DNA from 3 places in the Vreelandella mediterranea genome. Region 2 is predicted to be linked to each of the others. Evidence: riboswitches for the same ligand, from Rfam matches in the RefSeq annotation. Region 2 holds a riboswitch; each other region holds the start of a gene.
What was found. A riboswitch is a leader RNA that binds a small molecule or an ion and turns the genes downstream of it on or off. The one in region 2 is predicted to bind thiamine pyrophosphate.
Positions count from the first base shown of each region.

Region 1: another riboswitch for thiamine pyrophosphate. It lies ahead of thiC (phosphomethylpyrimidine synthase ThiC); the one in region 2 lies ahead of thiM (hydroxyethylthiazole kinase).
Region 3: another riboswitch for thiamine pyrophosphate. It lies ahead of tenA (thiaminase II); the one in region 2 lies ahead of thiM (hydroxyethylthiazole kinase).

Region 1 covers NZ_OZ310198.1:891,910-903,149, forward strand. Annotated here, with positions in the region: gene ACWFVE_RS04165 (acetate/propionate family kinase) at 1-176, opposite strand, end outside; gene ACWFVE_RS04170 (EamA family transporter) at 333-1,250, shown strand; gene ACWFVE_RS04175 (porin family protein) at 1,328-1,837, shown strand; gene ACWFVE_RS04180 (HlyD family secretion protein) at 2,004-3,065, shown strand; gene ACWFVE_RS04185 (DUF2955 domain-containing protein) at 3,148-4,200, shown strand; gene ACWFVE_RS04190 (CsbD family protein) at 4,311-4,490, shown strand; gene ACWFVE_RS04195 (hypothetical protein) at 4,608-6,296, opposite strand; gene thiC (phosphomethylpyrimidine synthase ThiC) at 6,487-8,367, opposite strand; TPP riboswitch at 8,445-8,558, opposite strand; gene ACWFVE_RS04205 (3-oxoacyl-[acyl-carrier-protein] synthase III C-terminal domain-containing protein) at 8,711-9,706, shown strand; gene ACWFVE_RS04210 (NAD-dependent epimerase/dehydratase family protein) at 9,703-10,707, shown strand; gene ACWFVE_RS04215 (MBL fold metallo-hydrolase) at 10,704-11,240, shown strand, end outside.
Region 2 covers NZ_OZ310198.1:202,076-213,315, forward strand. Annotated here, with positions in the region: gene ACWFVE_RS01005 (D-alanyl-D-alanine carboxypeptidase) at 1-778, shown strand, start outside; gene ACWFVE_RS01010 (hypothetical protein) at 850-1,047, opposite strand; gene thiE (thiamine phosphate synthase) at 1,044-1,655, opposite strand; gene thiM (hydroxyethylthiazole kinase) at 1,652-2,482, opposite strand; TPP riboswitch at 2,505-2,597, opposite strand; gene ACWFVE_RS01025 (DUF2237 family protein) at 2,642-3,016, opposite strand; gene gloA (lactoylglutathione lyase) at 3,181-3,714, shown strand; gene ACWFVE_RS01035 (DUF6164 family protein) at 3,716-4,084, shown strand; gene ACWFVE_RS01040 (cupin domain-containing protein) at 4,089-4,754, opposite strand; gene ACWFVE_RS01045 (metal ABC transporter solute-binding protein, Zn/Mn family) at 4,921-6,027, opposite strand; gene ACWFVE_RS01050 (metal ABC transporter permease) at 6,038-6,940, opposite strand; gene ACWFVE_RS01055 (metal ABC transporter ATP-binding protein) at 6,924-7,658, opposite strand; gene ACWFVE_RS01060 (hypothetical protein) at 7,655-7,804, opposite strand; gene ACWFVE_RS01065 (HD domain-containing phosphohydrolase) at 8,005-9,717, opposite strand; gene ACWFVE_RS01070 (hypothetical protein) at 9,810-10,463, opposite strand; gene ACWFVE_RS01075 (Bug family tripartite tricarboxylate transporter substrate binding protein) at 10,656-11,240, shown strand, end outside.
Region 3 covers NZ_OZ310198.1:903,920-911,874, reverse strand. Annotated here, with positions in the region: gene ACWFVE_RS04265 (hypothetical protein) at 1-102, opposite strand, end outside; gene ACWFVE_RS04260 (hypothetical protein) at 188-826, opposite strand; gene ACWFVE_RS04255 (hypothetical protein) at 850-1,263, opposite strand; gene ACWFVE_RS04250 (hypothetical protein) at 1,381-1,878, opposite strand; gene ACWFVE_RS04245 (hypothetical protein) at 1,957-2,847, opposite strand; gene ACWFVE_RS04240 (GNAT family N-acetyltransferase) at 3,442-3,900, opposite strand; TPP riboswitch at 4,098-4,247, shown strand; gene tenA (thiaminase II) at 4,335-5,003, shown strand; gene ACWFVE_RS04230 (Rieske 2Fe-2S domain-containing protein) at 5,023-6,036, opposite strand; gene ACWFVE_RS04225 (ATP-grasp domain-containing protein) at 6,036-7,196, opposite strand; gene ACWFVE_RS04220 (hypothetical protein) at 7,189-7,955, opposite strand, start outside.

The DNA of each region.
Region 1 (11,240 bases), 690 kb from region 2:
TGGGGAAGCGCCTGGGTAAAACGTTCCCCCGCGCTGGTTTTCCCCTTCAAGCAGGCCTCGGCGCTGCCCAACCGCTCGGCAAGCCCTGAAAGACGTGGTGTATCGGGGGTCGAATCGATCAGCGCGTACTTGATGGAGGAGGAGCCACAGTTGATCACCAGAACCGGTGCATTCATACAAGCCTTCTCTTGGGTGGGGTTAAGTTAAAGCGGGGAATCGACTTTAGTGTAGCATGACGGTTCTGACGCAATCAGCGCTGAAGCGCGCGGGCCATCCATGTAATATGGCTAGTTCTTGCCCCTTATTTATCCAATATGAGCCGATCTGTCGCTATGTCAGCTTTATCTACTTCGCCGCTTCCGCGCCATTTAGCCATCATGTTGCTGGTAACGGTGGCCAGTATGTTCGCGGCCAATCACGTTTCGGCACGGCTCGCCTTCGATAATGGGACCGGCCTACTGCTGGCTATTTTAACCCGCTCCGGCGTCGCCTGTTTGATCCTGATCACGCTGGTGTGGGTACAGAGGAAAAGCCTTTGGCTGCCAAGAGGGACCTGGCCCTGGCAACTGGCGGTGGGGCTTTTGATCACCGTTCAAAGCCTGAGCCTCTACTCCGCGGTGGCGCGACTTCCCGTCGTCGTGGCTCTTTTATTGGTCAACACCTTTCCCATTCAGCTGGCACTGCTGAGCTGGGCGCTCGGTGGGCCGCGGCCGACACTTCGACAGTGTCTGATAATGGGCACTATTTTGATCGGCCTGCTGGTCGTGCTGGATATCCCCTCCTGGCTTGCAACGCCGCAAAGCATGGGCCCCGAATGGATGGCGGGTATCGGCTTTGGTTTGCTCGCCGGTTTCGTCTTTGCCAACGCGCTATGGATTACCGAGCATCGCCTGGCCAGTGTAGGCAGTACCTTGCGCACCCTGTTGACCATGCAAACCGTTTTTTTTGCCATGGTGATAGGGGCGGTTACTGGTGCGGTGCCCGGCGGCATGGACCTGCCCGGCAACGGCGCCGGCTGGACCGGGCTTGTGCTGCTGGCACTGTTATACGGCACCGGGTTTTCGACGCTGTTTATTTTTGTGCCGCGCCTGGATATGGCACGCAATGCCCCGGTCATGAATCTCGAGCCCGTGGCCTCGTTGGTGTTTGGATATTTCGTTTTAGGTCAGATGCTTGGCCCGGTTCAACTGCTGGGCGGGGCGGTCGTGGTCGGCGGGATCGTGGTGCTGAGCCTTTCGAAGGTGCGCTGAGAAGTTGCGTTGAGCGCCATTCTGGGGCAAACTTAAAAAACGTAAGGAAACACTGTTTTTTAACTAAGGTACCTCCTATGAAGATGACCGTATTATCACTCACCTCTGCCGCTGTCGTTCTCGGCGCAAGTGCTTTCGCGGCATCGGCCCAGGCGCAGCAATCCTTTGGCTACCCGGAAGGTTATATCGGTGGCGATGCCATGTTCTGGAGCCTGGACCCGGACCGCGGCTCCTCGCGCGATGACGTAGGCCTGCGCCTGCGCGGCGGCGCTCAGTTCAACGACTACTTCGCCGTGGAAGGCCACTTGGGTACCGGCGGCTCCGACGGTGGTGCCAAGCTCGATTACCTGGCCGGTGTCTATGCCAAGGGTATCGCCCCCGTTGCGCCTAACGTTCGCCTTTACGGCCTGGCGGGTATGACGGAAGTGGATTTCGATCTCGACCGTGAAAGCGGCTTCTCCTACGGCGGCGGTGCTGAGTTCGATATCGCCCCGAACGTTGCGATCAACGCCGACTACATGCGCTACCTCGATAAATCGGCCTACGATTTCGACGCGGCCAGTGTCGGTCTACGCTACCGCTTCTAAAGCGAGCTCGTAGCAGCGTTTCAAAACCCCACCCCCGCGGTGGGGTTTTTTGTGGGTATATGGCGCCTTAAATGCCGCCATATTGTTAGCTTGCTAATTATTTGGTAGACTAACGTATTAATTTGAATCGACCTGGGCCCCGCCAAGGTTTGAAAGAGTAAATACGATGTCTCCCGATCAGCGCTTTACCCGATGGGTAAGGGTGGCTTTGGCTGCCTTTGCCCTTTTGTTTGTCTACTTTCTGGTAGCCGACAGCTTCATGCCACTCACGCCCGAGGCGCGCATCATGCGCCCTGTCACCCGTATCGCGCCGCAGCTAAGCGCACCGGTCAATGAGGTGGTGGTACGCGACCACCAGCAAGTGGCCAAGGGCGATGTACTGTTTCGCCTGGACCCCGAGCCTTACGAGATCGCCCTCGCCAAGGCGGAGCTGGATGTCGAGCAGGCCGCCCAGGAGAACGAGCGCCTGCAGGCCGACCTGGCCGCGGCGCGCGCCTCGTTGACCGCCGCCCAGGCCACTGCAACCGAGCTTAGCGGCGAACGCCAGCGGGCGGAGTCGTTGGTGGGGCGCCAGAGCATTTCCCGCCAGCAGTACGAACAGCGGGTCGCGGCGGCGAATACCGCCAATTCCGACGTGCGCGCGGCCGAGGCACAAATCGAAAGCCTCGAGGCGCAGTTGGGTGAAGAAGGCGATACCAACCTTCGGCTGCGCCAGGCCCGCAACGCACTGGCCAATGCGCGGCTCGATCTGGACCGTACCGAGGTGCGCGCTAGGGAAGCGGGGCAGGTGACCAACCTGCAACTTCAACCCGGCGATTACGTGCAGGCGGGCCAGCCCGTGCTAGCGCTGGTGGCGGGCGGCGTGGATATCGTGGCGGACTTTCGCGAGAAGAGCCTGCGCCACGTGCACGTCGGCGACGAAGCGAAAGTGATACTGGATGCGCTGCCCGGGCATATCTTCGAAGGCCGTGTAACGGCGCTGGACGCCGGCGTGAGCGAAGGCCAGATCAGCGCCAACGGCCAACTGGCCGATATCCCCACTTCGAACCGGTGGGTGCGCGATGCCCAGCGCCTGCGCTTGCACGTTACATTGGAAAACCCGCTAGCGGTGATGCCGCCCAGCGGCGCCCGGGCGAGCGTTCAGCTGCTGCCCGGCGAACATGCGCTGGCGCACCCGTTCGCGTGGCTGCAGGCGCATTTGATCAGCTGGCTACATTATGTCTATTAAGGTCGGGTCTACTAAGGTCAGGTCTACTAACACCAGCTCGACTAAACACCGGTTGACTGACGCCAGACCCATCAAGGCGTTCATGACGTACGTGTTTGGTGGGCCGGCGCGCGAGAAGATACTGGACGAAAACGGCCTGCGTCAGTGCCTGCGCGTGGCCGGGGGCGCGACGATCGGGTTCGTCATCAGCAAGATAATGGGCTGGAACTACGGGGTCTTCTTCACCGTATTTCCCATGTTTTTGTTGGGCATGGTGCCTTTGCTGAATGCCAGCATCGTTCGCCAGTTTCTGGGCAACGCCACCTTCAACGTGGTTGAGGTCAGCCTGATCATCGGCCTGTTACAGCATATGCCGGTGATGATGACGCTGGTAGTGCTGGGCATTTTTCTTTTCCGCTTTAACCTGATGGCGAAAGGCCCGTTATTTTTGTACGCCGCCAACGGCGTGGTGACCCTGAGTGTTCTGCTGCACTTCGCAAGCTACCCCGGGGTGGACCTGGGCGAGCTTTTAACCAATAACCTGCTTGCTAGCGTGCTGGCGGTCATCATCGCCATGCTCATGCACACGCTCTTTCCCGATGTGACGCCTCGCCAGCCGCCCCCGCGGGTCGAAAAACCGGCCGCGCAAATTCGCCACGAGACGTTGATCGGCGGAATTACCGCCACCCTCTCTTTCGTGGTGTTTCAAACCTTTGATTTGCGCGATTCGCTCTCCGCCCAGATGGCGACCGTGCTGGTGCTGTTCGCCATGGGCTATGCCGGGGCCCAGGCCTCGTCCATCCGGCGGATCATCGGGACGCTTTTAGGGTGCAACATGGCGCTGGTGATGCAGATGCTGCTTTATACCCAGAGCAATCACTTCTTGCTGGCGATCATGATTTATTGGCTGGGTTTGATGCTTTTTGCCCGCGAACACGTTCGCGAGGCGGGGGGCTCCGGCGTCGGGTTTGGCGGTATGACCACGCTAGGCATTCTGTTTGGCCAGTCGCTTGGGCCAAGCCAGGACCTTGTTTACAGTGCGCTTTACCGGTTTTCATCGATGTTCGTGGCGCTGTCGATCACGTTGATGGTCATGGCCTGCCTGCACTGGTTGCTCAATAGGTGGAAGGCCACGGCATTGCCCGAAAGAAATTAACGCAACTTTTTCAGCACCGGCTACTCTAATAGATACCTGTAAAGCGAAAGACAGTGATTGTCTCCTTGCAGGATGCACGTTCCCTACTAACGGATTAGAGGTATATGATCATGTCTAATGCAAACGAAGATAAAGCGAAAGGTAACGCCAACAAAGCTGCGGGCAAAGTGAAAGAAGCTGCTGGCAAAGCAACCGGTAGCGAAAAAACCGAAGCCAAGGGCCACGCCCAGCAAGCCAAAGGCGAAGCGCAAAAAGGTAAAGGCGAGCTAAAAGACGCCGCCAAGAAGTAAAGTCAGTCAGTTTTAGAATAGTGAGCAGGGGCCCTCGGGCCCCTGTTTTGTTTTTGAGAGCAGGTTTTACTTAAGCGTAGCGCTTGGGCGGCGCTACGCGTGGTGAGTAATGGCTGCTTACTCTTCGGCCATTTCGATCGAGAAGCCTATCTCCAGGCCCCCGTCGCCAACCGTGATCCACGACTCCATCTGATCGTAGATGTCCCCGTAGTGGCGAAACATCTCGATATCGGCCTTGGAGAAGTCGTCACCGGGTGATTGTGCGGCGACTTTTGCCATCGTATGAAAAAAGTCGCCGGATATGAACCCGTGCATCAGCAGGTTCTCATCGGCGGACGAGGCCTGCAGGTCATCCTGTAGTGACGAGGGGTCGTCGCTGCCAAGGCCCAGTGCCAGAGCGGACTCGGACATGGCGGCGTAAAGTTCAGGCGCGTTCGGAGGCAGCAGAATACTCTCGACGCGCTGAGCGTCGCCACCTGGCGTCAGCGTTAGCTCGCCAAACCCCGGTAGGAAGTTGCTGGCGCTCTGGAGCAGCGCCATGGGGTTGGGGGAGGCCAGTGTCAAAAGCCCGGTGCCCGCTGGCATGCCGTTTTCGACGTAGAAACTGTCGACTCGGGTGTACAGACCCGAAAGCGAAGGCCCAACCATCATCATGAGTGGGTGGCTCAACGTTTTATTGGCATCGTCCCAGACGCTGTTCAACGCCTGAAGCTCGGCGCAGCCGAAGGGGTTCTCGCGCAGTTGACGAGAGTATGTCTGAACGGTTTCAAGTAGCGCCGGTAGGCTCAAACCCATGCCAAAGCTCGCCAGACCCTCTTTACTTCCCAGACCCGGTACGTCGGTGGCCAGGCGTCGCATGTCACTAACGATCGCGTCGTCGGTTTCCACGATCAGGTTCATCTCCGAGCGGCCGTTCAGGTCCTGCTCCCGCGAGCCCATCGCGATACCGGGGAAGCGGTCCGTGATACGGTCGAGATCCGCCTGGCAGGCGGACAAGTCCAGCGGCTCTTCACCGGCCGACGCCAACAGGGCCTCGGTGCCTGCGTGGCTGGGCGAGCTCAACTCATCCAATACGCGGGCGGTGCGAATCTGGCCCACCCCGTAGGGGGTGAAGTCGTAGCGGCTTTCGAGATCGGCGAGGGCGCCGGTGTCATCGAGGCTCTCTTCCGGCAGATTCTTACCCAGTACCTCGGCCAGCAAGGAATCGCTGGCATCATCGGGCACCAGCGACAGCAGCGCCTGCCCGTCGACGAGGGCCAGGATGATCTCGACATCGTCTTCCGGGGTCAGCACCCAGTAGTCGGTGCCGTCTGTGGTGCCCGTGCGCGGTGTTATATCGGCATTGGCCAGCACGCGCTCGAGGGTTTCGCGAAATGCCGCGCTATCTTCCAGTTCAAAGCGCATCACCGGCAGGATGCCCAGGCCGTAAAAAGCGGCCTGGGGCGCGGCCTTGATACCTCGCTCATGCAGGTCGTCCAGGGTCTCTACGCTTTTGACCTCTTCTCCGAGAGCGAGGATCAGCGAGATGAACGCCTGGGATTGCGCATCGGTTTCTCGGCGCTGGAGCTCGCGCAACTCCTCCATGTCCTCTTCGAGGCCTTCATCGAAGAGCATCGTGCGTTTGTAGAAATCGAACACCTCCTGCTCCGGCATCGTCTCCCGGGTGGCCATGAAGTACGGGGAGTCCGCCGGGATGTAGCGCAGCATCGACGTATCGGCGGCCGAGTCGCTGTCGTCGCCGCAGCCGCTGAGTACGCTACCGCCCAACAGCGCAAGGGAGGCCGCCAGGTAGGTTTTTCTATTCATCGTCGGGTCGCTCTCTGAAAGGAAACCCAAAGAATACATAACTTGGGTTAACAACTCTATTGTCCCTTGACGTTGAATCGGGTTTTTTCGATCGACATCGCGCACCTTCGAAAAAACGGCCTCGATGGCCCGCTTACATCAAGCGCGGGCCATCGAGGCCATGGCAGCGAAGCGTCAACGCCTTGGCGCGTTACACCTTCTGGTAAAGCGCGCTGCCTTCCTCGCGGAATTTCTCGGCCTGCTCCTGCATGCCCCGCGCCGCGTCACTTCCCGGGGCGGTGTCACGGTAGGTATCGCGCACTTCCTGGCTGATTTTCATCGAACAGAACTTCGGCCCGCACATGGAGCAAAAGTGCGCCACCTTCGCCGAATCCTTGGGCAGGGTTTCGTCGTGATAGCTGCGCGCGGTGTCCGGGTCCAGCCCCAGGTTGAACTGGTCTTCCCAGCGGAACTCGAAGCGCGCTTTCGATAGCGCGTTGTCACGACGTTGGGAGGCCGGGTGGCCCTTGGCCAGATCCGCCGCGTGGGCGGCAATCTTGTAGGTGATGATGCCGGTTTTGACATCCTCCTTGTTGGGCAGCCCCAAGTGCTCTTTCGGCGTCACATAACAAAGCATCGCACAGCCGAACCAGCCGATCATCGCAGCGCCAATGCCGGAGGTAATGTGGTCGTACCCTGGCGCGATATCCGTCACCAGCGGCCCCAGGGTATAAAAGGGCGCCTCATCGCAGTACGCCAACTGCTTGTCCATGTTCTCTTTCACAAGGTGCATGGGCACGTGGCCGGGGCCTTCGATCATCACCTGCACGTCGTGCTTCCAGGCAATATGGGTCAGCTCCCCCAGGGTCTTGAGCTCCGCCATCTGCGCTTCGTCGTTAGCATCGGCAATCGAGCCCGGGCGCAGGCCGTCGCCGAGAGAGAACGCCACGTCGTACTGCTTGCAGATCTCGCAGATCTCCTCGAAGTGGGTATACAGGAAGCTCTCCTGATGGTGATACAAGCACCACTTCGCCATGATGGAGCCGCCGCGGCTGACGATGCCGGTCACGCGATTCGCGGTCAGCGGCACGTAGCGCAGAAGCACGCCCGCGTGGATGGTGAAGTAATCCACGCCCTGTTCCGCCTGCTCGATCAACGTGTCGCGAAACACCTCCCAGGTGAGGTCTTCCGCCACGCCCTTGACCTTCTCTAGCGCCTGGTAAATCGGCACCGTGCCAATGGGCACCGGCGAGTTGCGCAGGATCCATTCGCGGGTTTCGTGAATGTTCTGCCCGGTGGAGAGGTCCATGATGGTATCCGCGCCCCAGCGGATGCCCCAGGTCATCTTGTCGACTTCCTCCTCGATGGAGGAGGTCACCGCCGAATTACCCAGGTTGCCGTTGATCTTCACCAGGAAGTTGCGCCCGATGATCATCGGCTCGCTTTCCGGGTGGTTGATGTTGTTGGGAATGATCGCCCGGCCGCGGGCCACCTCGTCGCGCACGAACTCTGGCGTGATCTCTTCCGGGATGCTCGCGCCGAAGTTCTGGCCCCGGTGCTGGTGGCCTAAAATGCGCTCGACTTCCGCGGTGCCCAACGCCTGGCGGCGCTGGTTTTCGCGAATGGCGATAAACTCCATCTCCGGCGTCACGATGCCCTGGCGGGCGTAGTGCAGCTGGGTCACGTTTTTACCGGCCTTGGCCCGGCGCGGCGTGCGCTTTAAATCAAAACGCAGCTGGGCAAGTGTGGGGTCGTTGGCGCGGCGGTTGCCGTACTCCGAGGTCAATCCTTCCAGAAATTCGGTATCGCCACGCTCCTCGATCCACGCCCGGCGCAGTTCTGGCAGGCCTTGGCGTAAATCGATTTGGGCGTCGGGGTCGGTGTAAGGGCCGGAGGTGTCGTAGACCAGCAGAGGCGGGTTTTCTTCATCTACCTCGCTGGTGGTAGTCGGCGACAGGGTGATTTCGCGAAACGGCACGCGAATGTCCGGCCGCGAGCCTTCCACATAGCGCTTGGTGGAGGCGGGCAGCGGCGCGATGGCGGCGGCATCGACCTGGGCGGTCTCGGCCAGAAAGTGGGCTGTTTTCGTCATGGAGGCTCTCCCTTTAGAAAGACTAAATAGAGAGGACGCGCAAAGGGAGGCTGAGGCAGGGTGAGGTTATCTTTAGTTGCTGCCTGTCGCTTGATCCCTACGCTGGTCCTAACCAGATCAGGTTCAACGGGATCAGTGCTGTTGAATCGGCACCATCTCAGCCGGCGTTACCGGCACCCCGTCAAGCGTTACGCGCGACTTTCAGCCGCGCTAAAAGTAGTTTGATGCAGCCACGAGGATGTAGCAAGTGATTAAGGGGTGGCTAATTTTTATTATGGTTATGGTCGCAATTGAATCAAAGCCCGGTTTAAAGTAAGCCAGCATACTGAATAGACGAGCATCCATGATCAGTAATTTCGCGCTTGTAGGCTGGGGCAGTTACCGCCCCTCAAAAAAGCTCTCCTCTTTTGAGCTGGATGAGGAACAGGGGTTTACAACCGGCTGGACCGAGAGCCAGTTTGGTATCGCCGTTCGCCACGTTGCCAGCGGGGCAGAGACCACCTCGAGTATGGCCGCGATTGCGGCTCGCGAGGCATTGGCTCGAGCGGGATGGGGCGAAACGCTGCCGGATGTGATCATTGGCGGGTGTGGCGTAATGGAGCAGCCGATCCCCTCTACGGCCGCGCTGGTACAGCACCAGTTGGGCTTGGGAGATTCCGGCGTGCCCAGTTTCGATGTCAACCAGACCTGCCTCTCGTTTGTGACGGCCTTGGATATCGCCGCCATGGGCATCGCTTGCGGGCGCTGGAAGCGTGTTTTGCTGTTCGCCAGTGATATCGCCTCGGCGGGTCTTAATCCCCATGAGCCTAAAACGCGCGCTATCTTTGGCGATGGCGCAGCGGCGTTGGCGATCGAAGCAAGCGACGATCGGCAGCAGGGGTTATATGGTAGTGCATCGGTTACTCACGGTGCCCACCATGGGCTTGCTCAGCTACGGGCGGGCGGTACGAAGCTGCGCATCGAAGAGGGATTTGAGGCATTGAAAGCTGGCGCCTGCTTCGAGATGGACGCCTTCGGGATTTTCAAGGCGTCCGCCAAAACGCTGCCCGGTGTCATCGAGCAGGCGCTGGGCCAGGCCAATATTACTCGCGATGAGCTGGCCTGCGTGGTGTGCCATCAGGCCAGTGCGCCCGGCGTCGAGCATGTGCGGCGGCTCTTTGCGCCGCGTAGCGACAGAGTGGTCAATATCTTTGCGACCACCGGTAACCAGATTGCGGCCTCGATTCCCACCGTACTCGCCCATGCGCTGACCACCGGCGCGGTCAAGGAGGGCGACTATCTTTTACTCTTGGGAACGGCGGCAGGCATCAGCGCCAGTGCCATGGTCTTGCGCGTATGAGCCGACGTCTCTTGATTACCGGCGCCACGGGCGGGCTGGGCATGGCGCTGGTGCGCGAGGCGCTATCGCGCGGACATGTGGTACGCGCCACGGGGCGCTCGCAAGAGGCGGGCAAGGTAATTACCGGCTTGGGTGCCGATTTCGTGGCAGCGGATTTATCACGCGCTCAGGCCAGTCTTTCACCGTTGCTGGATGAGGTCGATAGCGTGATTCATGCCGCCGCTTTGTCGGCCAGTTGGGGTCCCCGAGAGGCTTTTGAGCGCCACAACGTAACGATGACCGAGCGACTTCTCGACGCTGCTGCACAAAGCGGGGCAACTCGGTTTGTGTTGGTTTCCTCGCCTTCTATTTTTGCCGCTTATCGCGACCGGCTTCGGATCGATGAACGAAGCCAGCCTGCTGAGCCGCCGCTCAACCACTACGCGCGTACCAAGCTGGCCGCCGAACAACATGTGTTGTCACCCAGACGAGATTCTCTTCACTGCTGCGCTATCCGCCCCCGTGCACTGGTGGGGCCGGGCGATCGTATCATCCTCCCCAAGCTCGCCGAGCTGGCCGGTCGCCCAAGGATTCCGCTGCCCAGAGATGGCAGAGCACTCATCGAACTGACCGACCTGCGCGATGCGGCGTGGGCTATCTGTGAAGCCGAGACGCGCGCCCCGGCGCTTATCGGGCGGGCGATCAACATCTCCGGGGGGCAGCCTGTAACGGTGCGCGAAGTGGCGTCTCGGCTGTCCGCTGCACTGGGACAAACCCCGACAATGATCAACGTACCCGTGAGGGTGGCGCGCGCGATGGCCTGGCTGCAGGAACAATGGGGAGCGCTGGTCGAGACGGAAAAGGAGCCGCTGTTGACGCGCTACAAGCTGGCTACGCTTGCCTATTCGCAAACCTTTGACCTGGAACCTGCCCGGCGTTTACTGGGCTATCAGCCCCGCTTCGATGCCATGGACACTTTACTGACTCAGGCTCGGCAACTCGCCGGACAGGAGACTCCATGATCCGCGTCGGCTTTCGCTGGTTGGCGCGTGGGCTTTGCCGGCATCCCGAAGCCGCGACGCTTTCTGGCGGACGCTTCAGCCCCGTGGATTTTCCTGCAATGTTGGGTGTTATTGAGCATCCGACACGTGGTTTGCTGCTTTTCGATACTGGCTACGACCCGGCGTTTTTGGAGGCGACGGCCCCCTTTCCGGAGCGGCTCTACCGCTGGGCAACGCCGGTAGAAGTGGGCGCCGAACACGCCTGGCACACCTGGCTTGCCACCCACGGTATCGGCGATCGCGATATTACGGCGACCATCATTTCGCACTTTCACGGTGATCACGTGGCCGGTATGTGCCATTTGGCCGAGCGTCCCGTCTACTGTGCCAAGGCCGGGCTGGCCGAGCTGCGCGCGCCGGGGCGCTTCAAGCGGGTTCGCCAAGGACTCCTTCCCTCACTGGTACCCCAAACCGCGGATGCCAACGCCCGCTTTTTCGAAGAGGCGCCTGCGGTAGCGCTGCCCACCAGCTTCGCACCCTTTAGCGAGGGGCGC
Region 2 (11,240 bases):
CCACTACTTCGGTCTACAGGAGTTCAGCTATAAGGGGACCCGTCATACCAGCCACAACCGCCTGGTGCGCGACTACCCCGGTGCCGACGGTCTGAAAACCGGTTTTATCCGTGCCTCGGGCTTTAACGTGGCGACCACGGCGGTGCACGATGGCCGGCGCATGATCGCCGTAGTCATGGGCGGGTTCAGCTCGTCGTCGCGGGATGAGCACATGGCCGACCTGCTCGATCGCAGCTTCGCCAGGGCCGGGCTTCGCGATAACCCGTCCTGGCTTGCCGATACCAATTTCTCCCGCGAGTTCATGAGCTTCCCTGGGCTCTCGGCGCCGCTCACCACGCCGCCGCCCAGCATGCCGCCTTCTCCTATTCTGGCCAATGTGGATACGAGTGCGCGGGCACCGGCCGCTGCCGCCAATCAGGCGCCTGCACCCCAGCCCTCCCGCGCAGCACCCGTCACGCACCACGACCCGCTGCAAGCGCTGATCGAAGAGCAGCAGCAAACCATGGCCGATCCGCTCTCCGTGGCCAGCGCCAACGGTGGTTGGGGGATTCAGGTGGGCGCGTTTAGCCAGGCGAGCCACGCCGAACAGCTCGCCCGCCAGGCCGCTCAGCGCCTGCCCAATGACGTGGGGGGCCGTGCCGCGGTCGATACCGTCGAGGGCCATACGCCGGTGTTCCGCGCGCGCGTCGTCGCACTCGACGAAGCGCGCGCCATTGCCGCCTGCCAAACGCTGCACGCCCAGGGCATGGACTGCATGGTGGTCAACGCAAGCCTTTAACGTTAAAGGCTTGCGCCGCGCCTAAAAAAGCCCCGCTAACAGCGCGTTAGCGGGGCTTTTTGTTTAGAGCTCTACCCGAAAGCGTACACGTTCATGGCCAGCACGACGTACTCGACGCTGTGGTGAAGCTGTCGGGCATCGGCCTTGGCACCGTGGCCACCAGTAACGAAAGAAAGTGTGCCGGCGTGGGGTGGTGACGTCGCGCCTCGGGGACTGCCAAGCTCGGCCACCTTCACGAAGGCGCAGACATGCTCGAGTTGGTGCTTCACCGTTTGAACGCCTGGGCGGCCTGGTAGGGGTCGGGCGTGCCGCAAATGGCCGAGATCACCGCCAGGCCGTCGGCGCCCGCGTCGAACACGGCCTGGGCGTGCGCCGCCTTCAGCCCGCCGATGGCAACGCTTGGCAGGTGACTCGCTTGGGTGAGGGTTGCAAGACCTTCAAAGCCCAGTGGCTTGGCGTGGTCCTGCTTGCTGATGGTGGCGAACACCGGGCCGAACCCCAGGTAGTCCAGCGTATCCAGCGGGGCGTTTTGAAGCTCCGCCAGGGTGTTGATGGAAAGCCCGAGTAACGCATGACGCCCTAGCGCCTGGCGGGCGCTGAGCACCGCGGCGTCGCTTTGGCCCACGTGTAGCCCGTCGGCATCGCTTTCGAGTGCCACATGGAGGCGGTCGTTGATGATCAGCGGCACGCCGCTACCCGCCAGCAATGCCTTCAAGCGTCTGGCCTGGTCGATCATGGTCGCATCGCTTGCGTGCTTGTCGCGAAGCTGCACGACGGTGACGCCACCCGCCACCGCAGCCTCGACCGTTTTTTCGAGCCCGTAAGCACTACAGAGCGTCGCGTCGGTCACCAGATAAAGCGAAAGATCGAGGCTCACCGGGGCGCTCCCTGGCTGTTGGCCTGGTCGACGTTCTCCCAAAGGCCCTGACGCGATAGCGACTCGGGCGTCAGTTGATAGAGCGCATCCAACAGCTCGACCTGAAAGCTACCCGGACCGCTGGCTTTTTTCCCCGCCCGGCTGCCCGCCAGTGCAAAGCCGGCAAGTGCGGCCACGCTTGCTTTGAAGGGTTCCTCGGGCGTGGCGGCAACGAAACCGGCCACGATGGCGCTAAGCCCGCAGCCCAGCGTAGTCACGCGGGGCATCAGCGCGTGGCCACCGGTGACCCGGGCATGTTGGGTGCCATCGGTGATGAAGTCCTGCTCGCCGGTCATGGCCACGACACAGCCGTGCCTTTGGGCAAGTGCGATGGCAGCGTCGTCGGTATGCTGGACATTGGCGGCGGCGTCCACGCCGCGGCCGCGACTTTCAAGCCCACTAAGGGCCAATATTTCCGAGGCGTTGGCGCGAATGACCGTGGGCTCGAGGGCCAAAAGCTCTTCGCACAGTCTTTGGCGATACGCCGTGGCGCCCACCGCGACCGGGTCCAGCACCCAAGGCGTTGTTTGGCGCCTGGCTACCTCGGCACAGGCCATCATCGACGCTGCCCAATGCGGGGAGATGGTGCCGATATTGATCGAAAGCGCATCCGCGATCGCCGTGAAATCCGGCGCTTCTTCCTGGGCATGCAACATGGCAGGCGAGGCGCCAATGGCCAGCACGAGGTTAGCGGTCGAATTCATGGCCACGAAATTGGTCATGCAGTGTACGAGCGGCGTCGCGTCATGTAGCGCGCTCAGGTAGCGTCCAAGGGGGGGTAGAGTCATGGCGTCCTCCCGGGAGGGAGGTGGTGAGAACACCACGACTCCCTACGCCGGTACTATCCGGTTCAGGTTCAAAGGGTACGTCTCAGCCCGTTGCCGGGCGCCCCTGTCGTGGGTCTACTATCCGGATACTAAGGTGGCTTGTAAAGCCATGGCGTGTATCTAGTGTACGGCATCCATGGCGTGCTGCTGTAAGGTGATCAGCGGGATGATGTCGAGGGTTTTCTCATGCGTGCCGGACAGGATGACCGGCGGGGCCAAACCGACATCGGCGGCTTCCTGCCAGCGCTTGGCGCAAAGACACCAGCGGTCGCCCGGCGCCAGGCCCGGAAAGCCGAACTCCGGGCGCGGTGTGACAAGGTCATTGCCCTGCGCCTGGGAGAATGCCAAAAACTCTTCTGTCACAATGGCGCACACCGAGTGTACGCCGATGTCATTTGGGCCTACACGACAAAAACCGTCGCGGTAGAAACCTGCTTTTGGGCTATGGCAGCAGGGTGTTAAAGGCTCACCGAAAACGTTACGGTCACGAGACATGATGCCTCCTGAAAGCAGGGCTGGAATTAGCCAAAGTCTGCCCTCATGGTTAAGTTTGTATGTCGAGCGGGCGTTGAATGTGCGTTGCACCTGTATCAATTAGACTACAGCCTTGTACAAAGTCTCGGTTTCGTCAAAGTTTCGCGTTAAATAAGGAGTGTTTCATGAGTTTCCAAGGCGAGCAGCATCCCGGCGTCGTACCCGCGCCGGCCAACACGCAAGGTTTTCGTCTCAACCACACCATGCTGCGGGTGAAAGACCCACAAACGGCACTGGCGTTTTATTCGCGCGTGTTTGGCATGCAGGTACTGCGCCGGCTCGATTTCGACGAGATGCAGTTCTCGCTCTACTTTCTGGCCAATGTCGAAAACGGCGAGCAGATTCCCGAAGATACCCGGGAGCGTACGGCCTGGACGTTCAGCCAAAAAGGCCTTTTGGAGCTGACCCACAACTGGGGCACCGAAGAGCAGGCAGATTTCGCCTATCACGACGGCAACGCCGAGCCCCAGGGCTTTGGTCATATCTGCTTTAGCGTGCCGGATCTCAATGCCGCCCAGGCCTGGTTCGACGTCAATGAGGTAACGTTTGTGAAGCGCGCCGAACAGGGCAAAATGAAGGATGTCATCTTCGTGAAAGACCCGGACGGCTACTGGATCGAGGTCATCCAGGCGGACTTGATGGCCGAGAAGGGCGACTAGCGTGGCGCATCTGCTTTTTCGGCTGCGCCACGTCACCGATGAAGAGGCGTCGGAGGTGCGCGCGCTACTCTTTGAGCGCGGCTTCGATGTCTACGAGACCCAGGCGGGCTTTTTCCGGTTGGGGGTCGATGCGATCTGGCTGCGCGATGAGGGCCAGCTCGAGGCCGCCGACACGGCGCTTGCCGAGTACCAGCAGCGCCGCCAGCAAAGCGAGCGCCACGCCTTCGAGCAGGCCAGGGCCCGGGGCGAGGCGCCGACGCTATGGCGGCGTTTTATGGCTCACCCGATTCAGGTAGTGCTCACCCTCGTCGCGGTGGCGTTGATTGCGCTGCTGACGCTGTTGCCGTTTCTGGGCCTTGGCGGCCTTTAGCGGGCTACGCCGCGGACAGATGCCCGCGCTTGAGGTACAGGCGCACGCCGTCGCTTCCCGCCTTGAGCGTAGGCAGTGACCCAAACGGATAGCGACACCAACTGCCTGCCGGGTACTCGGTGCCGCCTTCCCAAAGCACACCCTCCAGCACGAATATCTCCAGCCCCTTGCTCAGTTGCGGGTAATTGACGGTCACATCGGCTTCCCACTGCTCGAGGCTTACCCGTTCCTGGCCGTGGGTGTGCAGCATTTTATAGCGCACGCCCTCGCGCTGGTCGGGCTGCCAGGGTAGGCGGTGCGCGGGCATCGCAACGCGTAGCGTGTCGGTGTGCTCGAACTGGTGAAGCTTGACCAGAATCAGCGCCCCCTCTTCGCCTATTTGTGGGGTGTGGCCGGTCCCGATAGGGTTGCGCAGGTAGCTGCCCGCCGGGTAGCGGCCGTGTTCGTCGCCAAACACGCCTTCCAGCACGAAAATCTCTTCGCCCCCGCCGTGTACGTGGCGCTCGAACTGGCTGTGCGGGGCATAGCGCACAAGGCTCGTTGCCCGGGCGACCTCATCGCCGATGCGGTCCAGCATCATCCGCTCAACCCCGGCACTGGGGGAATCCACCCACTCGTACTCAGCAGGCATCACACAGGCAAACCGGGAAAAATCGGCGTTTAAACGCATGGGCTGACTCTTGTTCACCAGGAAAAGAGGCTAAGTCTCCTCATCCCGCGGCAAAAATGCAACGCATAAACGCCTGGGCTGCGTTGAGAGAAGGGCTCGTGACAGGGCGTCGAGTGCATAAAAAAGCGCCCCGAGGGGCGCTTTGAATGACGCGAGAGCGATTCGATCAGTGGCTATGTTCGTGATCATGGCTGTGCTCGTGCTCGTGCTCGTGCTCGTGCTCTTGGCTATGATCGTGATCATCATGGCCGGGCTCGGCCAGGGCGCCGTGCAAAAGCTCTGCGTTGTGGTGCATCATGCCAAGATACGTGCTTGCCTCGCCCTCGGCGGCCAGGGCGTCGGCGTAAAGCGTGCCGGCCACCTCGAGGCCCGTCTCCTCGGCGAGCTGCTCGATCACCGCCGGATTGGTCATGTTCTCGTGAAACAGCGCCTGGACGCCTTCATCGTTGATCACGTCGACCAGCGCGGCCATACCGGCGCCGCTGGGCTCCACCTCGGTGGAGAGGCCCGAGGGCGAGAGAAAGCGCACGCCGTAGGCGCTGGAAAAGTAGCCAAACGAATCATGGCCGGTGATCACGGTGGCCGAGGCGGGCACCTCCTCGATCAAGGCGCGAATCTCGCGGTCGAGTTCGGCCATCTCTTCCAAATAGCGCTCGGCGTTGGCGCGGTAATCGTCGGCGTTCTCTTCATCCACCTTGATCAGCCCATCGCGAATGTTGGCGACATACATCTCGGCCTGGACCATATCCTGCCAGGCGTGCGGGTCAGAATCGCCGTGCACGTGGTCCTGGGCTTGATCATGAGCTTGTTCGCTTTCGTGCGCATGATCATGGCTGTGTTCATGCCCGTGGTCATGCCCGTGGTCATGGTCGTGACTATGGTCGTGATCATGCTCGTGTCCACGCTCATGCCCGTGATCGTGGGGGTGGTAATCCAGCGCCTCGATACCGTCGGTCGCCGTGACCAGCGGGCCCTGGTAGTCGCTGGAGTCCAGCAGCCGGTCCATCCAGCCTTCGAACAGCAAGCCGTTGAACACCACCAGGTCCGCCTCGGCCAGCGCGCGCGCATCCCCCGGGCGCGGCGAGTAGACATGGGCGTCGCCGTCCGGGCCGACCAGCGAGTTCACTTCGACGTGCTCGCCGCCTACGTTTTCGACCATATCGGCCAGAATGGAGAAGCTGGTGACCACCTGAACGCGCTCAGCGGCCATGGCAGCAGGCAGGGCGAGCAGGGTAGATACGCCCACCAATAGCGGGGCAAAACGTAGCGACATGACGAAACTCCTAATGCGTATGAGAATGCTCGACCGGCGCATCCAGCGGCGCCGTTTTACGGCGTAACCGGGCGGCCAGGCTGTGGTAGCGGCCAAACAGCGCCGAGAAGAAATACGCCACCCCCGCCAGCAAGATGATGCTCGGCCCCGAGGGGATATCCAAATGATAAGAGAGCAAAAGTCCCCCGGTACTGGCGATCATGGCCAGCACCACGGCAATGCCCATCAGCCCCTCCAGGCGTTTGCTCCAAAACCGCGCGGCGGTGGCGGGCAGCATCATCAGGCCCACGGCCATCAAGGTGCCCAGTGTCTGGAAGCCGGCGGTGAGGTTGAGCACCAGAAGCGCCAAAAAGACGCTATGCACCCAGCCGTTGCGTCGGCTCTGGCCGCGTAGAAACAGCGGGTCGAGGCACTCGACCACCAGCGCGCGGAAGATGAACGCCATGATGAGCACGATCAGCGTGCTGATACCGGCAATGAGTAAAAGCGCAGTGGAGTTGATCGCCAGAATCGAGCCGAACAACACGTGGGTAAGGTCCACACTGCTACCGCCTACCGAGATCAACATGACCCCGGCGGCCAACGAGATGATGAAAAAGCTCGCCATGGCGGCGTCTTCGCGCTGACCGCCCATCTTCGAGACCGCTCCGGCCAGCAGCGCCACCATCAGCCCGAACAGCACGCCGCCGATGCTCATCATCGGCAGCGAAAAACCGGCCAACAGAAAGCCCAGCGCCACGCCGGGCAGGATGGCGTGGGCCATGGCGTCGCCGATCAAACTCATGCCGCGCAGCACCAGAAACACGCCCAAGGGCGGTGCGGCGATGGAGAGCGCCAGGCCCCCGACCACCGCGCGGCGCATGAAACCGTAGTCGAACGGGGCGATCAGCCAGGCATTAAGCAGTTCCAGCATGGAGACCCCCTGCGTTAAACGGCACGCTTTGAGCGGGCATATGCGGTTCGGCGATTGCTTCCGGGGCGATCCAGCGGCCGTGGCCGTGGTTGAGTATCAGTACTTCGTCGGCCAAGCGCTTCAGGTGGTCCATGTCGTGCAGCACGATAATCAGCGTGACGCCGTTCTCGGCCATCTGACGCAGAATCGTCACCAGAATGTCCACCGTTTCGCGATCCACGTTGGCAAAGGGCTCGTCGAGCAGTAAGAGCTCGGCTTCCTGCATCAGCGTGCGCCCGATCAGCGCGCGCTGGCGTTGCCCCCCGGAAAGCTCGCCAAGCGGCCGGTGGGCCAGGTGGGAAATACCCAGCCTTGCCATGATGTCGCGTCCCTTGCGGTAGTGCGCCGCACAATACCCTTTGAGCGCGCCGTGGCTTGGCCAGGTGCCGGTCATGACCAGCTCTTCCACGCTCATGGGAAAGGTCAAGTCCAGCGCCAGCTGTTGCGGCAGCCAGGCGCGGCGCTCCGGGGCCACGGTGCACTTCACGCTACCCGAGACCGGACGTAGCTCGCCCATCATGGCCTGTATCAGCGTGCTCTTGCCCGCGCCATTGGCGCCGACCAGGGCGGTAATCGCCCCGGGTAGAAAATCACCATTGAGCTGTTCGAGCACCATGCGCCGGCCCTGGGCCAGGTGAAGGTCGTGCAGCTGTAGCCTGGTGTGGTCGCGATGGCTCATCGGCCCCACCCGCCGGCCCAGAACACCAGTAGCCAGAGGGCGGCGATAGGCACTGCCACCAACAGCAGGCGGCGAGTGGCCGAGAGTGACATCAGCGAAAAGTGGCAAGGCCCTTCGCGATTATGGCGATGTGGATGGTGGCTCAACGTCTCTCTCCTCGGCAGAGCGATTAGGTTATAACATAACACTTTTGAGTGTCAAAAAATTGCCGAGTATTTTACCCGCTTCATCGCCTTTGACAATGACCGCGCCAATATGCCGCTTCTACTCCCGCGCCGCCAGCCGCGCTGTTTTTTGACATTCGATGAGCGCGGTCGACCACTGGACAGCGGCCTTTAAAGTCGCTTCAAAGGCCGTGGAGGTGGGGCAGGGCCGGCCCGGTAAGCCGGCCCAGCTGGTCAAAGTCCACCCGGCCGAGCTCGTCGTCGTAAAAGACCTTCTCGCGGTGCGTATTGCGCACGACGTGGACACGGTTCGGCTGGCCCCGCTCGTCGAGATCCAGCACCCAGGCAAGATAGCCGTGGGAGAACGCGACCAGGCTGCCCAAAGGGTAGAAGCCATGGCGCTGTACGTAGCGCGTGACCCAGTGCTGATCGAAGCGCTCCGGACGATTGTAAAGAAAGCGGTACGCCTGCACGATATCCAGCGGCGGGCGATCGCCGCGCACGCGGGTCATGGCATCGATCACATCGATGACCGCCGCCATGCGTGCCAGCGTCGAGATCGCGTCACCTTTGAGGCCCCGCGGGTAGCCCGAGCCATCCAGGCGCTCGTTGATCGCCCCGATCACCTCGCGCTCCAGCGGCCCGCACGGGTAGCCTGCCTGCTCGAGCGCGTTTAACAGCGTATCGACGTGGGCCTGAAGGCGTAGGCGCTGTCGCTCGTCCATATCGCTTTCAAGCGACGGCAGCGCCTCGTCGATCAGCATCGCCTTGCCCATATCGTGGATCAGCGCCGCCCTGACCGCCCGATGGGTATCGTCCGCCAGCGTAGGCTCCGCCAGCATCAGGTCGGCCAGCTTGCCGGCCACGTTCACCGAGTGCTGCATCCAGGCGGGTTCGTCCCGCAAGCAGGTCAGGCTATAGAAAAATGCCTGGCGGCCTTTGCCGTGTAGCTTGATGAGCTTGTTGGCGCTGCGTTCCAGGCGTTCGAACGGCAGCGGCTGGCCGCTTTGTAAGGCCAGTAGAAAAAGGTGCAAGTCGCGCGTGATTTCGCGTAAGACCGAGACGGCGCGGGAGGAGCGCTGAGGCCGGGTGCTCGACCGGCGCCGCGCGCGCTTTTTGGCGTCAGGCGAGGTATAGAGCTCGGTCGGCGACACCAGACGTGAACCTTCCCCGCTTCGCCAGGCGATTTCCCGCTCGGTGGTGAAGACAATCTGGGTCAACTCCTGTTGATGCGGGCGGTCCAGGCCTTCGAAGGCGAGTCCGATCGCCGCCTCGTTGGTATAGGCGATGGGCGTAATATGGCGTACCGAAGCGCTGGCGGTGAAGCGCTCGCCGTTGGGAAAGGTCAGTACGACACTGGGGACCACCGCCTCTTCGGTCAGCGGGACGCACTTCCCGAGCGGCAACTGTACAAGGCACCCGCCACCGGAAATATCGCGTAGTTTCGATGTAATAGGCGGCTGGCTGGCAAAAAGCGACAGCGCCACGTTCACCGGCATATCCTTTCGCAATTTGATGCGCGCTTGCCCCCGCCGGGCGGCAGTAGTCAGACGTTGGGGGAGCGCGGCGTGAATCGTCAGCGCCTCGCCACAACGTTCAGCCTGGCGGACCTTGAAGTTATCAAAGCTCAGAATCTGATCGTTTTCGGCTTTCAGCGTTATCGCGCGCTGTGCGAGTGTGGCGGGGTCGAGGCTGCCCGCGTCGGTCACGACCAGGGTCAGCTCGCCGGTCTCCAGGCTTAGGTTTTCCAGGTGCGCCGGGTAATCCGGTGGTTGGCCATCGAGGGTCACCGTCAATGCATGGCGGCTATCGTCCAGGCTCGCAAGCACTTTGGCGATATGGCGCGCGTCCACCAATTCGATACTATCAACACTTTGTTTTAAAGCCGTACTCATGGGTTTCTCTTGACCCTTTTTGCTTGGCGCGGCCCGTGTCCATGGGCCGCGCTGTCCCCTGTTTCACGTCGTATTCAAATTCAGCTTAACACTTAATAGCGCCAGGTAGCGCCCACCTGATGGGGGGCCAGCGTCAAAGCGTATTCACCCTTGAGCGTGATTGGGCCCAGCGACACCTGGGCAGGTTGAAAGCGGTTAATGGCCGAAGAAGCCTGATTCGGTTGCGTCCAAATTTGGAGCTCGTTGACCAGCATGCCCGAGGCGAAGTTGATCGCCGCGTCGTCACCGCGGCCGTCGGCGGCAATCACCCCTGCCGCCAAGCCGTTGACCACCAGCGAACTCACCCGGGCGCCAAGGCCCCGCCGCGCCCGCTCGGCCTGAGCGAGCTCCAGGCCCAGCGCCTGCACGCCGCTCAGTTCACCGCTGGCTTTCAAGCGCTCGTAGCGCTCGAGGGCCGCTGGATGAGGCTGGCGGTCCGTCAACATGCCACCCAGCGCCAGGGCGGATTTCACCGCGCCCACGCGCGCGTCATACCGGTCGTCGCGGTCGCTTGCCTCGCTCGACTGGTAGGCGTTCACCGCCAGGCTCGTCGCGTAGACGCCCGTCCAGCCCCACTGCCAAAGGTTGGCCTGGCGCGCACCGTTTTCGAACACCTCATCGTACTGCGCCCAGTCATTCGTGGATTGCGCGTGAACCGGAAGGGCGAACGCGCATACGAGCGCGCAGAGCCAAGGGTGTAGCCGCATGGTCGTGAACCTGTTTATGGGTGGTAAAAAAGTCACGCTAAGCGTAGCACGCAACGAGAAAAACGAGCGTTTAATTAAGGTGGCTTGAGGGCTAATCACTAAGTCTAAAAAACTAAAGTATAGCGCCGATTTTTTGACTTGCCTGATCAAAAAAGGCTCTCATACATTGTGATATATCAGAGGAGGAAAACAATGAAACGTATTACTAAAACAGTCTTGATAACGGCAATTGTTGGTATGGCCCCTCTCAGTGCGATGGCGCAGTGGCCTGAAAGGCCCGTGACGATCGTCGTTCCTTCTGGAGCTGGTGGTGGGACGGATCAAACGGGTCGCATGCTTGCCGAACGGCTTCAGGAACATTTCGGTCAGCCGTTTAATGTGGTCAACCAAGGGCAGGGTGGGGGAGTCGTTGGTATATCTTCCATCAAAAATGCTGAGCCGGACGGCTATACATTGGGTGTCATCTTCAATTTCGCTCATTACGCTCCTATGGGGCAAGCCGATGTCGATGCTGATGATTTCACCTCGATTGCCCAATACAACTTCGACCCAGCCGGTTTTCAGGTCCGCAACGATAGCGACTGGGAAACCATCGGCGAGGCGCTGGACGACATCAAACAGGCACCTGGCGAATACGTCATTGCGTGTGGTGGCGGTTGTGGGGGCTCTTGGCCGATGGCGGTTGCCACGATGATGGATGAGTATGGCGTTGATGTATCTCAAGTCCGCTTCATTTCTGGTCAAGGCGCGGCCGCTGCATTGCAGGATTTAGCAGCG
Region 3 (7,955 bases), 700 kb from region 2:
TGCAAACGCAACCGTATCGAAATTTAAGCCGTAGATGCTGAATCCAGATGAGAGTATACGATCCAGGAAGTACTCTGCTTCTTGGACTTTGTTGTCAACCAAGCCAAAAGACCTCGGCATTGCCTCAATACTCTCCTATAAACTTAACGTCGCTAATCAGCCGCGCGCCTTTGGCGCGCCGGCTGGATTAGCTTTGTTGGACTTCATTGTCACTTGGCTTGGAGTTATCGAAATATTTGCGAAGTTTCCATGCTCTATAATTTACTCGCATTCTATCGCGCAATCGTGAGCGTCCGTTAGTGAAGTACGCTTGCATAAGTGCTTTATCTATCGCATCACGTAGCTCGTTTCCAAGTTTTAGGATTTTCTTAACTCGATCACTCTTTCGATCATTCTTGTTGTGTGCGATATAGTTTGGCATCCATTGAATAGTGCGCAATCCTTTATCTAATCCCCAGAGAGAATACCTGGCGTTACGTCTGAGTTTGTCTACTGCGACGATAGTTTCGTTCGCCACCTTTCGCTTCTCATCGAATTGATCATCTGATTTTGCTTTTACCATCCCAGTACTGTATGCCATTAACTCGTATATCAATGACCCAAGAAGGTTGAAGTTTTTCTCTAAAAGACTTCTGCTAGCCTTGGTGACTTCATGTGACTTGATCGATACGTAACTCAAGAAAGCAGATATCAAAGAAACAACCGCAGCGATTAGCGCTGCATAGATCATGGCCTCTTCTCGAGATAGGTTCATTGTTTTGATCCCCAACGCCTTGGCTTTGCGGCGCACCGTAGCGCCAGCGTAGGTGCGTCCGACAACAGCCACTTGTTAGATAAACTCTCGATGCCTTACATCCCAAAGTGAAACCCCAACTCTTTTAAAAGAGCTTTCCCTTTTGGTGTTAGATTCATCACGGCCCACGTACCTTGCATTTCCGGACTATCGGAATTCGATTTTTCCACCTCGAATTCTACCAACCCCTGTTCTTTGAGTTCTGCTAGTGCGATTGCCTCTCTGTCCCCATATCTAATGCCAGATGAAATTGCATTCCCAGAATCGCTCAATGCCGCGCCCATTAAATAGTAAAGAGCAATACTGCTTAGTTCTCCCTGATATGCTTGTGCGCTTGCAAAGGAGAATTTTTTATCGCCCCACTCTATGGAGCTAATACGACTTATGGCTCCTTCAATTGGATTTTTGAACATTACGGCCAATATTAGGACAGTGACTGCAATAATGGGCGTTCTATATCCCTTCTTCATTACATGCTCCTTCACCTACTCAATATCTAACGTCGCAAACAGCGGCGGAGCGAAGCGACGTCCGGGCCCGAAGGACCGAACTGCTTTGCCTTGTTAGGAGCGTCATGCCGCGCCAAGTCATAAGCTTTTTGAAAGGTTAACAAGCTTTTCAAACACATTGTTTTTTTCCTTATCAAAGCTCACTCGTAAGGCATGAAAATCATTTAGGGAGATTTTTGACGCGACATTTTTATCTGCTCTTTTTGATGCCTCATTAATATAGGAAATAAGTGCCTGCTTAATTTGGAAGTACAACTCTATCTCTGTTGAGAGATTTTCGGCATAAAGAGCCGCAAGCATTAGCACTTTTGCTTTCGTATCCATAGTCGTGGTAGAGGCTCTATTCTTCAACTGACTTAGCGGAAGTGCTCCTTCAAATACTGCCATATAGCCAAGATACCATTTTGCAAAATCAGTACTATCTTTGGCAATAAGGCCATAAAGCTCTTCATATTTTTTCTTTGTGTAATTTTTTTGATCTCGCCTACTTGTCAGGATCGAGGTTACAAATGCAGACGCAACACCCCCACCCAATACGGTTAATAGCGCTATCAATATAGTTTGTTCGAATGTCATCTAGACTCCTAACGCTTTGCTCACCGGAAAATTGGGAGCGTAGCGAGTAATTTTTCCGGGTGCAGCAACTTGTTAGGGCTAACCAACCCCCTGAAAAAATGAACACAGGCTGGTCTCTATTTTTGCTTTTGTCTTGAATCCGTCCCGCCGCAGCATATCGGCAAAGTGTTTTTCACAGATCACCACATCAGCATAACAGGCTGCGGAACCGAGGCCTGCCCAGTCTTCTAAGTCACTCAGTTTTGGCTTGTATGCTGGGTTCTTTAAAACCTGGCGATGCAAATGAATATCTACTGCACGGGTAGGCATGCTTTCCAAAAACTCGCTAAGTCGTTCAGTCCCCCAAGCCTCGAACTCTCCGTTTGGTATGCGGTTTTCAGTCATTACCTTTTGCAATGGGTCTAGAATATCAACCATGGAAATCGCATAAAGCCAGTTTTGCCATTTTGACCTGTCCAAATCATGCTTTCGCTCGTGGAGAGAACTCAGGTGGTTTACAAAATTTTCCCGGTACGTCTTCGTACCTCCTTGAATCGGCGGTATATCCGCAAGCCCACACAACATTGCCCTATCGATCTCATCAGGGAACATTTTAGCAATCGTTCCTTCCAGCACCTCACCAAAGGCATGAGGAATGCCGCGACCGAGATATTCAAATGGTTCTGGAGTAATCTGGTACCCCGCCCTAGAAAATGCCAGCTCTAGCTCCCAACAAATAATATCGCGCGTAGGGGAAGTGGTTATGCCTCGCGAAAAATCCCACATGACCTTTCCAAGACGCGATCGACGCTGGTCTTTTTTTATTCTAGAAAACTCGATGATGTGAATGGCTGACAGTGGAAAAATGCAGCCAGACCCAAGAACTGCTGGAGTTTTACTCCTCAGCAGCTCGGCTTCATCCGTGTTCTCCACACCGTTAATGGCACGTGCAAGCTCAATCCACTTGTTCTGATCAAGGTATACAATCATCGGTTCGTCATACCCATGCCCTAACAGTGATTATATAGCCGGCTGCATAACCTTAATGAACGTGCCGGCACGTTCATTGGGGTTATCTAGCCGCTCTGATCAAATCTACCTTATTGATTCTATTACTAGCAAAGCAAATTTTGGCTGATTATCCAAAATTCGCGTGCTGGCAAGATTTGCCATTCTCAATAATGCTGTATATAAATACATATAAAATATTCATGCAAAAGGATGCCGCCATGAAGTTAATGGATAGTGTCCGGGCTACCCTGCGGTTGAAACGCTATATCCTTCGCACTGAGAATAAGCAGCACCTTAACAGCGGTGATGCAGCTCGCTTTTGATTGGCGCGGTAGAAGGTCTCCCAGCCCGTTTTGTTATCGTTGTTCAATGTCGATGCTTCCAGATCGCAACATGCTGTGATGATGAGTGTTGATGCCCCCATCGATTAAATTAACCCGTAGCACCGTTGACCACCCTCTTGGGCCTTCCTCCACCGTCCTAAACTGCTTGTCGAGGTGTCGAGGGTATCTGCCAGAGATGACGCAGAGCATGTCTTTTGGGATAACAAACACTATTGCCGCTGAACCTGATTCAGGCGATATATTTGGTCATAAATACACTGTTCGGATCTTCTACGTAATCTTCGAATGGTGGGCATGGTGCGAAGTCAAACGAGGCGTATAGCTTCCTTGCTGGCTCAAAATAATCCATCGAACCGGTTTCCAAGCTCAGCCAAACGTACCCGTTCCTTTTGGCTTCATCGACAATGTGCGAAAGCAACCGGGACGCAACGCCCTGACCCAGGTAGCGTTGTGCCGTCCGCATGGACTTGATCTCTCCATGCTCTCGAGAAAGGCGTTTTAGTGCGCCGATACCTGCAAGTTGAGAGCCGTCCCATATCGTCCAGAATGTAATGTTGGGGCTTCGCAACCCATCAAGATCGAGTGCATGGCGGCTCTCGGGTGGCGCCGTCGGTTCCATTGAGACAAGGTGTTCGCTTATCAAGCTGATCACTTCCGGGCTCTTTAAATCATCAATGCGTATATCCAAAGCGATTCCTTGGCTTAATGGGTGCTTAAAATTGTTTATACGGCCGTCTTCTCAATTTCGATGAACAGCGCGGCAAGTTCATTAAAGTTGATACCGCTACTCAAGTAAATTTACCTCAGCGATTCTCGATGGGGCAAAGAAATTCGACTATAGCCTGACTTGCATCTCCCCCCGCCCAGCCCTAGACTCGCCAAGACAACTGCTTGACGGGGTGCCGGTGAATTCCGGCTGAGATGGCGCAGGGCGAGCTTTTCGCTGCCAAGCGCGGGTCCCGCAGAACCTGATCCGGCTAATGCGCTTATTCAAAAAGCGCGGGTACCGGCGTAGGGATCAAGCGATGGCGCCGGCTCGCTCTCCCATGATCGCAAGCCCCCTTCCCCGCCATTTCCTCGATCTTCTCGCCTGCCCTTCGGATCTCTACCCCCGGAGGAAATATGGGCTACTGCTTTAACGACCTCACCACCGCTTGCGAAAGCGACTGGCGCGCTTACATCGAGCACGACTTCGTGCGCCAATTGGGCAACGCCACACTTGCTGAAGAATCCTTTCGCCACTACCTGAAACAGGACTACCTGTTTTTGATTCACTTCGCCCGTGCCTACGCGCTGGCCGCCTACAAGAGCCCCACGCTTGCCGACCTGCGCCAAGCTCATGAGGGAATGAAAGCCATCGTCGATGTCGAGCTCGACCTGCACATCGGCTTTTGCCGCGAGTGGGGCATCAGTGAAGACGACTTGGCAAAGTTGCCTGAAGCCCGCGCGACGATGGCCTATACCCGCTACGTGCTGGATACCGGCAGCCGTGGCGATCTGCTCGATCTGCATATCGCCCTTGCGCCGTGCCTGGTCGGCTATGGCGAAATCGCCAACTGGCTGAATGCTCGATCTTCTACCCTGCGCGGCGCAGATAGTCCTTATGACGCCTGGATTGCCATGTACGAAGGCGAAGAGTTTCAAAGCGCGATGCACGCGGAGCTCGAATGGTTGAATGCGCGGCTGGCCGAGGTGTCGCCCGGGCGCTTCGCGGAACTCACCAAGATATTTCGCGATGCCACTCGCCTGGAAATCGACTTCTGGCAGATGGGGCTAACGCTGGCGGAGTAGCTGCAACGCATGCTCCATTTTAAAGCATTACCTTGACGGTCGGGTCTTCGCCTTTGGGTAGCGTTTCGCCCATCCAGAGGCGATGCAGGCGCGTTTTTAAAATATCACCAGGGCCCGAAATGAATTTTGGCTGGCCGAAGTGAGTCATCACCTCATGCTGTCGCTCCAGGGCTTTGCGATCCTGAGCAACGACCGGGGCCAGAAACAGACGAATGGCAGCCTGCTTGAGCCAATGGGGTGCCATACCGTTGGGCGTCGAAAAGCAGGCAAAGGGCGTAAAGGTACCCGCGGTGGCCGGTGTAAAAATCGCCGTAACGCAGAGCGTCAGCTTCGTCTGTCCTTCCCAGCGCGCCTGTACCGTGGTGGGGGGATAGTAGCGCGAGACGCTATGCGAGCGATCGCGTTCGAGAAAACGTGACATCAGACCTGTATCGGGCTGGGTCTGCTCTATTTTCATATCGATCCCATTGCCATGGCTAGTCACGACGAGTTCGACGGGCAAGCGCTTATCGCGGCGGCGAATGAAGCCATGATGCAGATGGTTGGTATGAAAGGGGTCCATCACGTTCTCTATGGCATCAAAGGCGCGCCCACGCCAGGTCCCCTGCTGCCACCAGAAGTGATCAAGCGCTGGATTGCCAAGATCTGGTGGCAGCTCCGGCTCAGCCGGGGCCGCCTCCGAGAGCGCAACGAACACGCCACCGTGGCGCTCCACTGCACGCATTGGCGTGGCCGCCAGGCGCGCGTCGCAAGTGGTTTCAACCTCACATCCCGGTACCTCGGCGCAGTGACCATCACGACCAAAACGCCAACCGTGGTAGGAGCACTCCAGCGTGTTGCTCGTGACACGTCCTTCGGAGAGCGGGTAGTTGCGGTGAGGGCAGCGATCCACTAATGCACCGATACCCTCATCAGTACGAAATAGCGCTATTGGCGTATCGCAACACATAACCTTACGCACTTTGCCGCGCGGCACATCACGAGACAAAGCGACCAGATGCCACGCATCCAGCACCGGTTGGGGAAAACTCATCAGGGCAGCTCCTCGCCGTTCCACTCCAAATCATGGGTCGTGGCGGCGTTGGTAGAGTGTTTGTGAAGAAGGCCGCTAATCGCAAAGGCCGCCGCGTCGGTCAAGGCGCCGATCAGTACCCAGCGGTCGTAGGGAGTAGAAATCGCATCACTACCGGCCCGCACACAATGCCACCAGTGCGCCAAACGTGCATGGCGGAGCGCTTTCGGCAACCCAAACAGCCACATGGCTGGGCCCAGGTAGCGGATAGCGGGTGATCTATCGGGCGTGGGTATGCCATCGCCCATGCTTCGGGCAAGATGCCCCTCTCCCCCAAACAAGTGCACGCCGCTGGTTGCGCGAGGGTTGCACTCAAGCAAAAAAGGCGCGCCAGCCTTATCGAAGATGACATCGCAGGCGAACTGACCATGCATTTTGCTACTCGCTGCCAACTCCATGGCCAGTGTGTGAAGCCTCGCGTAGCGCAGGGCCTCTAAAGGCTCAAAGGCGTAGCAGGCGCTGCCGGCCATACGCCAATCCGACTGATAAGCGCTGAAGGCAGCGAGTTTGCCGTGGTGGGCAACGGCGTAAAAGCAGGCCTCTTCACCGCTTACATAGGCCTGCGCCATCCAGGGGGCCGTGGGGCTCGGAACCTGCTTGTCCAAGGTAGCCGCCTCTGGGGTGATCAATGTCTGATCGCCAAAACGACTAAAGCGCGGCTTAAATACCCACTCATGACAGGTAGCGCGATAAGATGCTAGCTGCTCAATGCTCTCTATCGGCTCGCTGTTGGGTACCGGCAACCCCGATTTCTGACAGTGTCGAACGAAGGCCAATTTGTCATGGAGCGTGCGCAGTGTCTTAAGCGAAGGTGCCAGAAGCCGTTCACCCAACCAGCCATGCAGGCTGGGGGCGGCCAAATGGAACACCTCTTCGCAGGTTGGTACCACTAACTCTATATCGTGCTGCTCGACCAGTACCCTTACCCACTGACGAAATGCATGGCCCTGCTGACGAGGTGCGGGATGGCGATGCAGCCGGACGGGTAGTCTTGAGCAGCGCGCCATTCTCGCCGTGACGCTGTCTGCCATGTGCACTTCCCAGCCCGCAACACAAAAGTCTCGCGCAAGCTCCAGCGCTGCCACCGAACGCGCGCCGGTAATCAACACACGCCTAACCATGATGACTAACCACGCGGCGGCGTTTAGGGCCTGGCCAGCCCGTAAAGTCATGCGTTACTTCGACCGGCACCGGCAGTTGGCATAAACGCTTGAGCGTGGCGGCCGCGTGATCGGCATCGCTGGCCGAACAGCAAGGGGAAAGGTGGAGCACTACGCGCTCGGGCCACGCCTCGGCCTGCCATAGCGGGCAGCTCCCCCGCACGGACTCCATGGCCGCGACCACCTGAGGCGGCGTGACGGTGTGCTGACCAAAGCGCCAAAGATCGCTCACCCGGCCCTGGGGTGGGCGGATAATTCGTCCGGCAAACCCGCAGGGGCAAGTAGCCGCACCCAGCTCGAGATAGTCATCGCCGCGCACACGCACAATGGGTTGGCTGACCCGGCGCAGGTCGGTAATGATGGGCCGGTAGCCCGACGTGCCGGGCACAGATTCCAGCTCGATGATCAACGAATGATCATTCAGGTGCAGATGACCATGGGCGCACTCGGCGCCTAAAAAACCTTCAGTGGCCTGGTAAATCGCCCGAGGGGCGCAACCCAATTGATGAGTAATGGTTTCCCGCTCGGCCTCCCCCATCGGTTCGCTACCTACAAAGAGGTGGCGTAGCGACGGTAAATCCATGCCCGCCTCGGCCAGTGCGACAAGACGATGAGGCGGCGCAATCAAAATCGTGGGGGCGAACGTCTCCAGAGCAGTACGTGTCTGCTCGCGTGAGTCGTTCAAGGGAAAATGGCCGAAGACGAAACGCTTACGCTGCA